DNA from 3 places in the Cylindrospermopsis curvispora GIHE-G1 genome. Region 2 is predicted to be linked to each of the others. Evidence: predicted binding sites of a transcription regulator. Region 2 holds the regulator's gene; each other region holds the start of a gene.
What was found. The regulator NtcA, encoded in region 2, controls nitrogen genes in cyanobacteria. The targets are predictions, from matches to a motif close to TNTGTANNNNNNNNTACANA.

Region 1: rpe (ribulose-phosphate 3-epimerase) is a predicted target of NtcA. The motif match lies at 1,392-1,411, and genes of this name have one in related genera.
Region 3: IAR63_RS14260 (DUF3120 domain-containing protein) is a predicted target of NtcA. The motif match lies at 1,608-1,627, and genes of this name have one in related genera.

The regions. Positions count from the first base shown of each region.
Region 1 is NZ_CP060822.1:3,775,228-3,778,491, reverse strand. It holds gene zds (9,9'-di-cis-zeta-carotene desaturase) at 1-122, shown strand, start outside; gene IAR63_RS16835 (SRPBCC family protein) at 180-629, shown strand; gene rpe (ribulose-phosphate 3-epimerase) at 655-1,365, opposite strand; gene IAR63_RS16825 (S8 family serine peptidase) at 1,594-3,183, shown strand; partial or broken gene IAR63_RS16820 (GUN4 domain-containing protein) at 3,180-3,264, opposite strand, start outside.
Region 2 is NZ_CP060822.1:1,233,416-1,236,679, reverse strand. It holds gene IAR63_RS05810 (DUF3084 domain-containing protein) at 1-1,016, opposite strand, end outside; gene ntcA (global nitrogen regulator NtcA) at 1,266-1,937, opposite strand; gene fabI (enoyl-ACP reductase FabI) at 2,296-3,072, shown strand; gene hisB (imidazoleglycerol-phosphate dehydratase HisB) at 3,165-3,264, shown strand, end outside.
Region 3 is NZ_CP060822.1:3,199,163-3,202,426, forward strand. It holds gene IAR63_RS14250 (TIGR03279 family radical SAM protein) at 1-455, opposite strand, end outside; gene IAR63_RS14255 (undecaprenyl-diphosphate phosphatase) at 499-1,404, opposite strand; gene IAR63_RS14260 (DUF3120 domain-containing protein) at 1,630-2,418, shown strand; gene psbU (photosystem II complex extrinsic protein PsbU) at 2,566-2,994, shown strand; gene nadB (L-aspartate oxidase) at 3,087-3,264, shown strand, end outside.

The DNA.
Region 1 (3,264 bases), 1.4 Mb from region 2:
GCAACTTTTTCCTAGCTGGCAGTTATACGCAACAAGACTATATTGATAGTATGGAAGGGGCGACTATTTCCGGTAAACGAGCAGCTAAGGCAATTTTAGCAACTTGGGGAATTTTTAAGTGACAGTTAATTGACAGTCTAAAATTTAAGATGTAAAGTCTCAAACAAAACTCAAATCCCATGGCTGACTGGTTAGAGCATAGCGTACAGATAGAAGTTCCAGTTCCCATAGAACTAGTATGGGAATTGTGGTCTGATTTACAACAAATGCCCAAATGGATGAAATGGATTGATTCGGTGAATATCTCCACCGATGACCCCAATATCTCCCTTTGGAAACTGAGCACGGGTGGTCTGGAATTCACCTGGAAATCCCGCATCCTCCGAATTACCTCCCAGCAAATTATTCAGTGGGAATCGGTTGATGGCCTGCCAAATCAGGGAGCTATTCGCTTTTATGACCGCCATCAAGGGGGTAGCATTGTCAAGATGACAGTCGCCTACGCTATACCAGGAATCCTTGGTAAGTTGATGGACAATTTGTTTTTAGGTCGGGTGGTAGAATCAACACTCCAAGCAGACTTAGAAAGATTTAAACAGTATGCTATCGATTTGCAACCAGATGATTGACTACACCCCCTTTAATGGCGAATCCCTATAGAGAAACAGCTAGTTCCTTCACAGGACGTTTGCTATGACGAATATTCTCAATGGCTTGAGCATAATCAGGAGCATTAAATACAGCTGAACCTGCTACGATGGCATTAGCTCCAGCTTCTAATACCTGCCAAGTATTATTAGCTTTTAAACCACCATCAACTTCAATCCAAGGATCCAAACCTTTTTCATCACACATCTGACGTAGTTGGCGAATTTTAGGTACCACGCTGGGAATAAAACTTTGTCCGCCGAAACCAGGGTTAACACTCATGATTAGCACTAAGTCACAGAGTTCTAGTACATATTCAATTAGCTGTAAGGGCGTACCAGGATTGAGTACAACCCCAGCTTGTTTACCTAACTCCTTGATTTGTCCTAGGGTGCGGTGCAGATGAGGGGAAGCATTGTGTTCAGCATGGACGGAAATAATATCCGCACCAGCTTTAGCAAAACCTTCTACATATTTTTCTGGTTCCACAATCATCAAATGGACATCCAGTGGTTTGGTTGTAACTGGACGAATCGCCTCCACAACCAGAGGACCAATGGTAATGTTGGGGACAAAACGTCCATCCATTACATCAACGTGAATCCAATCTGCTCCTGCTGCATCTACCGCACGAATATCCTCGCCTAAACGGCTAAAGTTTGCTGATAGGATGGATGGAGCAATAACTATGGGCTTTTGAGATCGGTTTTGAGTCATGGCTAGGGGGTTCTTTATCGTCTTCGTCTGTAGTTACTGTAACAGAATATGGAACAATTCCTTCCAATAGAAATTGGCGATTTTTCGCTTTCCTTTCAAAGCACGGGGGATAGAACTCCCTCATTCTTCTATTCTACTATTCCTAGCTATGTGCAGATTCACAGAAGAATGATTTAGAAAGTCCGTTTGCCGTTTTTAAAAATTACTTGCATAGGGATATCTGCTACGATGAAGGAAACTTTGATTATATGCACTTTGGGTATTTGCTCTTTAGGTGTGCCAGTACTTGCATCTATTCAATCTAGCAATTTTCTGGGAACTAATGGTATTAATGCTCTGATTTTACACCAACCACCCTATAAATTAACTGGTCGTAAAATTGCCCTGGGCCAGGTAGAAATTGGCCGTCCCGGTGTATTTGGCTTGGATAAAGCCGTATCTAAAAACCGCGCCGTTACCCCAACTGCCGTATTTTCACTAAATGAACCCGCTCAATCTAACCTTGGTGTTGATACTCATGCCTACAATGTAGCTGGAGTGATGACTAGTCAAGACAAGTATCTTCCAGGGGTAGCACCCCAAGCAAAATTATACTCCTCTGCTGTTGGACTTGGCCGTAACTTAGGTCAATCAGAGGAGTGCTTGTCAGCACAACATGTTGCTCTACAAAATGGTGGAGATTTACGAGCCATTAACTTTAGTTTTGGCGAACCCCTTAACCGCGATCCTAGACCAGAACCAGTGTTAGATGGTAAAGCCCTACTAACTTTATGTGTTGACTGGTCAACTCGAGTGCATGATGTAACCTATGTGATTGCTGGAAATCAGGGTAAAGGAGGAATTTCCATTCCTACGGACAATTTTAACGCCATCAACGTGGCTTTTTCATCACCAAGGAGAGGAATTTTTGACAAACTTCATGTTTCTAATTTGGCAGGAAATAACCAAGAAGTGAGCGATCGCCTGGTAGGGAAGGAATTTAACATTAATGGGCGCAGTTCCGTAGGTTTAGTAGCTCCTGGGACAAACATTCCGGTAATTAACCCGGATGGTAAATTAAATAAATCTACTGGTTCAAGTTTTGCTGCGCCCCAGGTCACAGGAACCATAGCCCTGTTACAAGAATTTGCCGATAGACAATTAAGAAAGCAGACTGTAAATTGGAAAATTGATGCCAGGAGACATCAAGTCATGAAAGCCGTACTATTAAACTCAGCGGAGAAAATCCTAGATAATGGTAATGGACTAAGACTGGGAATGACCAGGACCTTAGTAGATAAACAAAATAGAGATTGGGTAGTTTCCCAAGCCTATAACAATCCAGGAATTCCCTTAGATCCCCAAATGGGTTCAGGTCATTTAAATGTATTTCGTGCCTACCAACAATTTATGTGGGGACAATGGGGGCCCGGTAATGAAGTACCAGCCATTGGTTGGGATTATCATAGGATTAGTGCCAACTCATCAATAGACTATAGCCTGAGGAAACCCTTAAAAAAAGACAGTTTTGTGGCTATTACCTTGACTTGGGACAGACTAGTAGAACTGGAGGATACCAATCAAAACCGATTATATGATACGGACGAAACATTTATAGACAAAGGAATAAATAACTTAGATATTTACCTCTTAAAAGCCGATGAAAAAAAAATAAAAGTTTCCAATTGCTCTTCCACAAGTCAAATTGACAATGTGGAGCATATCTTTTGTAGTATCCCTGAAGGTGGTAAGTATAAGGTACGCGTGGATTTTAAAAACCAAGTTAACCAATCAAAACAAGACTACGCCCTAGCTTGGTGGACAGTAGGAGAAAACTAGGAAGGAGTAATCCATGCCGGGTGAGATAAGAGAGAGGCCATAACTCGCACCCCCCGTAGTTGATTAGACAGGGGTAAATGA
Region 2 (3,264 bases):
GGTTCATTTAATTGAATGCTGGCGTTATTATTAGCTTCCTGAAATATTTGGGTAATGACCTGATTGGCAACGCTAGGTTTATTCACACTAACTACAGCAGATGCTATTACCTGACCACGAACCAAAGCCAATTTACCCAAACGTAGGTCGCGATAAGACTGATAATATTTTTCCAATCTTGCTACCTCTTGTTCTAAATACTGCTGCTGTTTTTCTAGCTCCCCTAGTTGCACTTCTCTACTAGCAATAATTTGTTCTCGTTTCCTAATTTCTAAATTGCGATTTTGAATTAGCCTATCCAAACCAGCAATTTTTCGATCTCGCTGTGCAATAATTGCTTTGCGGTTGAACAATTCTCGATCTCGTTTGGTAACTGCATTTTTAGCCTCATCAATAGCTTGTTGAGCTTGAGCATATAACTGCTGACGTTCACTTCTTAATTCTCCCACTGCCAATTGTAAGGCTTGGCGTTGTTGGTATAAATTTTCCAGTTCACCCAGGGCCTGTCTATACTGAACCACAACCTTACCTAGTTTGCTCTGGGTTCCCCGGAGTTGAGTTTGAGTTTTAATCTGTTTTGTAGTAGTAATGTCAAGTTTAGCTTGTGTAGCTTTTTGTTTACTATTTGCTTCTTGTAAAGACTTATTTGTTTCTATAAGCTGGTTTTTAGCTTCTTCTTGAGCTTTTCTAGCTGCAATTAGTCTATTCTCTATATTAATCTTCTGAGCTTCAGCAGTTTTTAATTGTTCCCGTTTGTTTCTGAGATCTTTTTGAATATCTTCTAACTCAAATACACCCTTTCTCAAACCCTCGTCGGCGGCAAATAAAATGGCCAAGGTGGTGGCGGAAATCACACTACCCGTAAAGATAGTGACAATAACCGCCGTTTTCTTGGGACGTAAATTAAACAGAGATAAACGTGCTTTACCTACTTTGGTACCAATGCGATCGCCGAGGGTGGCAATCACACCGCCCAAAATTAAAATTGCTGCTATGAGGATGTACCCAGTGGCCATCTTAATCCTACCGCCAAAAAAGCTTCCATATACACTTTACTACTTTTAACCATGGTCTGTGGAGAAAAAGAATTGGATAGAATAGTAAAGTTTAAATATTGTTTGACAGCCATAGGTATCCATGTCTTGGAGTCATAGAATTGCACCTTATTAAAATTGTTGCACGGTGGACACAGGGGGATATTGGTCCGTAAGAGTAAACACAACTTGCCTGGTGAATTAGACCCCCCTAAGCAAACTTAGCAACCTTTAGGTAAATTGCTTGCTTAATGCAACTGGTTTATGCACAGTGATTTTTTTCTTGTGGATAGAAATCATTTTTTTCTCCCGCAAGTCTCCTAGTAACCTGGTTACAGTCACTCGGGTGGAACCTATTGCTTCTGCGATCGCCTGATGGGATAACTTGAGGTCAACAGTAACCCCATCAGCACAGGGAACACCAAAGTCGCGACAGAGAATTAACAGAAAACTGACTAACCGAGAACCCATGTCTCGGTGGGCAAGAGTTTCAATCATCATCTCTGTTTGCAGAATCCGCGAGGAGAGGCCTCGCAGCATAAGCATTGACAATTCTGGATTTTCCTTGAGGGCCTGCTCTACCTGCTCAATTGGCGAAGAGAGCAATTCCACCGCAGTAAAAGCAACAGCATGGTAAAACCTGTCTGATTTATTACCTGTTAGCAATGACAAAACACCGAAAACGCTATTTTCTCGTAGCAGGGCCACTGTTATTTCTTCTCCCGCTTCATACACCCTGGAAAGTTTCACAGCACCTCTGAGAAGAAAATAAACTCGTTCGGCCGGATCCCCGGGAAAAAAGATGGTTTTGTTGCGTTCAAACGTCTCCACAACAGGGGGAAAAGCCCCCGTTGCCATTTGACGAAAAACATTTGCCAGGGCTTTATCTTGCATTACGATCATCTCCCTTCCCTTACCCAACACCGGAAAAACAAAAACTTAATACCTAAGAATACAACTGAAAAATCTAGAACGCACCGTCAATCTTTCTGTCTTTTACTATACTCAAATTTACCGGTTTATCTTATTTTGTCGATCATGATACCCAATTTTGGTGATTTTTAACCTAAAATGGTGGGTCACCCCTCCCCTGGAGGACAATTTTCGGGTTTTTTCGGTTCAAAATTTGCCAGATCTTTAATAACTTCTTAAAGAATCACCATAAAAAGGTTCATGGGGACGGAGAATTATGAAGATCACATTTAGGATAACATTTAATTTAACAATATTCTCAATAAGATCAATCGCGTTAACAATTTTTATGCTAAACCTGTCCGGTAAGAATGCCCTGGTTACGGGGATTGCCAATAGTCGGTCTATTGCTTGGGGTATTGCCCAACAACTACATGCAGCTGGAGCCAATCTGGGAATTACCTATTTGCCCGATGATAAGGGTAAGTTCGAAAAGAAGGTCCTGGAGTTAGTTGAACCCCTTAACCCTAGTTTATTTCTGCCCTGTAATGTAGAGAATGAAGAACAAATCCAAGCTACTTTTGACGCTATTCAACAAAAATGGGGTAAGCTAGATATTCTCATTCACTGTCTAGCTTTTGCTAATAAGGAAGATTTAAGTGGGGATTTTAGTCAAACTTCTCGCCTAGGATTTAATAAGGCTTTAGAGGTTAGCACTTATTCTCTTATTCAGTTAAGTGGAGCAGCTAAACCTTTGATGACAGAAGGTGGTAGTATTCTGACTCTTTCCTATTTGGGCGCAGTGCGGGCTATTCCTAACTATAATGTAATGGGAGTAGCCAAAGCTGGACTGGAAGCTAGTGTGCGTTACTTGGCAGCAGAACTGGGACCCCAAAATATTCGTGTCAATGGCATCTCCGCAGGTCCCATCCGCACTCTGGCTTCCTCTGCTGTGGGTGGTATTTTGGATATGATTCACCACGTTGAGCAAGTGGCTCCCCTTAAACGTACTGTAACTCAATTAGAGGTGGGTAGTGCAGCTGCTTTTCTATGTAGTGATTTATCCAGTGGAATTACCGGACAAATCCTATATGTAGATGCGGGATATGAAATTATGGGCATGTAACCTAGTTTGGAATATTAAGCATCACCGACGTTCTACGTCGGTTATTGTTTCAACTGCTTGCCAACGAACTAATAAATAACTATGAATTGACAATGAGTAAAGAAAGATACGCTACGGTTAAACGTGTTACAGGAGAAACAGATGTAACCGTATCCATTAACCTTGATGGTACGGGAATTTGTAAGTCTAATA
Region 3 (3,264 bases), 1.9 Mb from region 2:
GAAACATATAAGGGTGATAGTCTCATTTGTTCAATTCTTTGCCATTCTCTTGCAGGTAAATTGGTCAGGGTTAAATAGGAACCATACAAGAAACTTAAACGATAATCATCATCTTTTAAATATAAGCTGGAGCGTTTACCAGGTGGTTGCTGGTCAATAAAACAAAAGGGACAGCGATTATTACATTGAATTAAGTTATCAAATAAGGCTGTGGCAAATTCTATTCCTAGGTCTTGGTCGTAGTCTTTCTCAATTTCAACTTGATGAATTTTACCATGTTTATCTAATACTTCTATTTCCAAAATTTCATCTGCACACAAAAACTGATAATCTATTAAATCTCGAGGTTTGATTCCGTTAATGCTCACAATGGCATCACCTGCTTCAAATCCAACCTCAGCAGCAATGGATTCGGTTATAACACTGGTAATTTTTGCCGGTTTAATCTCAGACATGATAATTTTTAACAGCTTTATTTTAGACTAGTATCAATTTTTGTCACCCCTGCCAACCATTAGCAAGTGCCAATAAAATCGCTCCACCAAAAGCTAGTCTATACCAAACAAAGATAAAAGTGTCTTTAGTTTGTAAATAACGAATTAAAAATGCAATTGACAGGTATGAAAAAATAAAGGTCGAGATAATTCCTATAACCAATAACAAAACTATATTCTCTGGTAATTGCCCCTCTTGAAACAAATGAAATATTTTTAAGCTCTTGTATAGGGTGGCTATGGTCAAGGTGGGAAAACCTAATAAAAATGAAAATTTTGCTGCTGTGTCCCTTTCTAGTCCTAAAAACAAGGCTGTGGTCAATGTGGAACCAGAACGGGAAACCCCAGGAATTAAGGCCAGGGATTGTCCTATCCCTACTAAAATACCATCTCGAATTTGCAAGTGATCAAATCCCCGCTTGCGATCGCCAATTTTTTCAGCCAATCCCAATAAAATGGCCATGACCACTGACATTGTACCAATAATTAGGGCGCTTTCGGGCAAAATGTCCTTTAACAAAAAACCAAGAACTAGTGCTGGTATGGTGCCCACAGCAATACCTATTACAATTTTCCACTCTTCCCTTTGCCAATCTTTATCCTTAAATCCTTCCACTGCTCCTTGAATAATACTAGCAATCAATGACCGAAAATACAATAAGATTGCTACCACACTGCCAAATTGAATCGCATCAACAAAGTCTTTAGCCCCTAACTCTTTCCAACCAAATACTTTAGTAAAAATTAATAAGTGAGCTGTACTACTAATCGGTAAAAATTCGGTAATGCCCTGAACTATACCCAGAATAAATGCTTGTAACCACTCTAGATTAGCTTGATTGCTGTTGTCTGCCACACCAAAGATTGGTAATAATAGTAACTCGTTAGCTGTTCCTAAGATTGTGATCATGAATTAGACCCCTAAAAATATAGCTTTAAATGTAGCTACAAAACGCCTTGACGGACTACAGGTGTTTGCCTGATACGATGACATATCCTAGCAAGTTATTCTCAAATTGTCCAACCTAACAGTTCATTTTTTGCCCCTTGTGCTTTACAATCAAAATACCCCTGGGGGGGATTTTACAGTGTGATACTGTAGAAAGGTAAAGTTTAGTAACAAATATTAAAAACTTTGATTAATAAAACACTCTCATCCTACAAAACTGTGAACTCCTCTATTAAAAATGATTTACATACCTCTGAGAGCAAGGCCATAAGTATAGATGAGTTCCATTCTCCTCTCTTCCTATTACCCGCCTTACCGAAAGCGATCGCCACTAGTCAAAGTTGGTTAATATTTGGAGCTGCGGTGTTTTTAGTATCCGTACCTGTATTTATAGAAGCGCCCCTAGTGCGATCTTTACCGACTATAAGTCTAGCCATTACTGGATTGTGGGTGTGGTTAAGTTTACAATTAATGTCCAATGAAAAAACTTATATTTGGGGTGATTTACTTTTAGGATTTAGTCTTACCTGGTTAACAGGGGCAATTTACTGGGGTTGGTTACGGTGGGAACCACTGTGGCACTTACCCATAGAATCCATATGTTTACCCATGGCACTTTGGTGTTTACACAGAAACTGGGGTAAGATTGGTAACTGGTTTTATCTTGGCTCTCTATTTGGTACAGTCCTAACGGATGTATATTATTACCTAGTAGACCTAATGCCCTATTGGCGGCAAATTATGCGAACTGATGTCCTGGGAGCATCACAAATATTTAAAAACGCCTTATTACAAGTACAAACTCCCTGGGGAGAAGCCTGGGCCATAGTTTTAGTTTTATCACTATTAGTTGCTGGTTTACTACCATTAAAAAATAAACAAAAGCATTGGTATGCATTTAGTGGAGCAGTTTTAAGTACAATCCTAGTAGACAGCCTATTTCTAGTAGCTGCGATTCTGGCTAAAAATTCTTAACCATGGGAGAGCAGCTAAGTCATAGAGTGTCAATCAGAAGTTGTATAGTAGTTTTTGACTCCTACAAACATTCCCTCAGTGGAATGAGAGCGGACTACCCGTGGTTAAAAGAGTTGATTTTTGTTTGATGGAAAGAGGAAAAAAATTGTGAAAGGATTAGTGCGTTTATTAACAGTTTTTAGTTTGTTACTCGGATGCTGGGGATGGTTAGGAACAACCCAAACAGCTCAAGCTTGGGATTTTAGCCATGTTAACCTACCCCAAACGCCAATTTTGGCAATTGCTCGCCAAAATAAAGCTGATCAGAAACTAGCAACGGATTTTGGCAAAAAAATAGACTTGAATAATACCAACATTGCTCGATTCCAGGGGATCAGAGGGTTTTATCCGGTTCTGGCTAAAAAAATCATTGCTAATGCTCCCTATGCTAAAGTAGAAGACGTGTTGGAAATTGAGGGTTTGAGCAATCGCCAGAAAAAACTGCTACAAAATAATTTAAGTCAATTTACCGTAACAACATACGATGCTGAATTCAATGAAGGCGATGATCGTATTAACAACGGTATTTACAGATAAGACAAATACCTAATGGGTGAGGAGGGGTGAAAAATTTTCTCCCCCTAATCTCCCATTTTCTGATTCCTTGTTTATACCCATATACCTTAACCTTGACTGAAATAGATATTAATCAGACATTTGATGTACTAGTAGTAGGTGCTGGTGCGGCTGGACTATACACAGCTTTATGTTTACCTGCATCCTTACGAATTGGCTTAATTACTAAAGAAAATCTTACCCTATCTGCTAGTGATTGGGCCCAGGGTGGTATTGCTGCTGCCATATCCC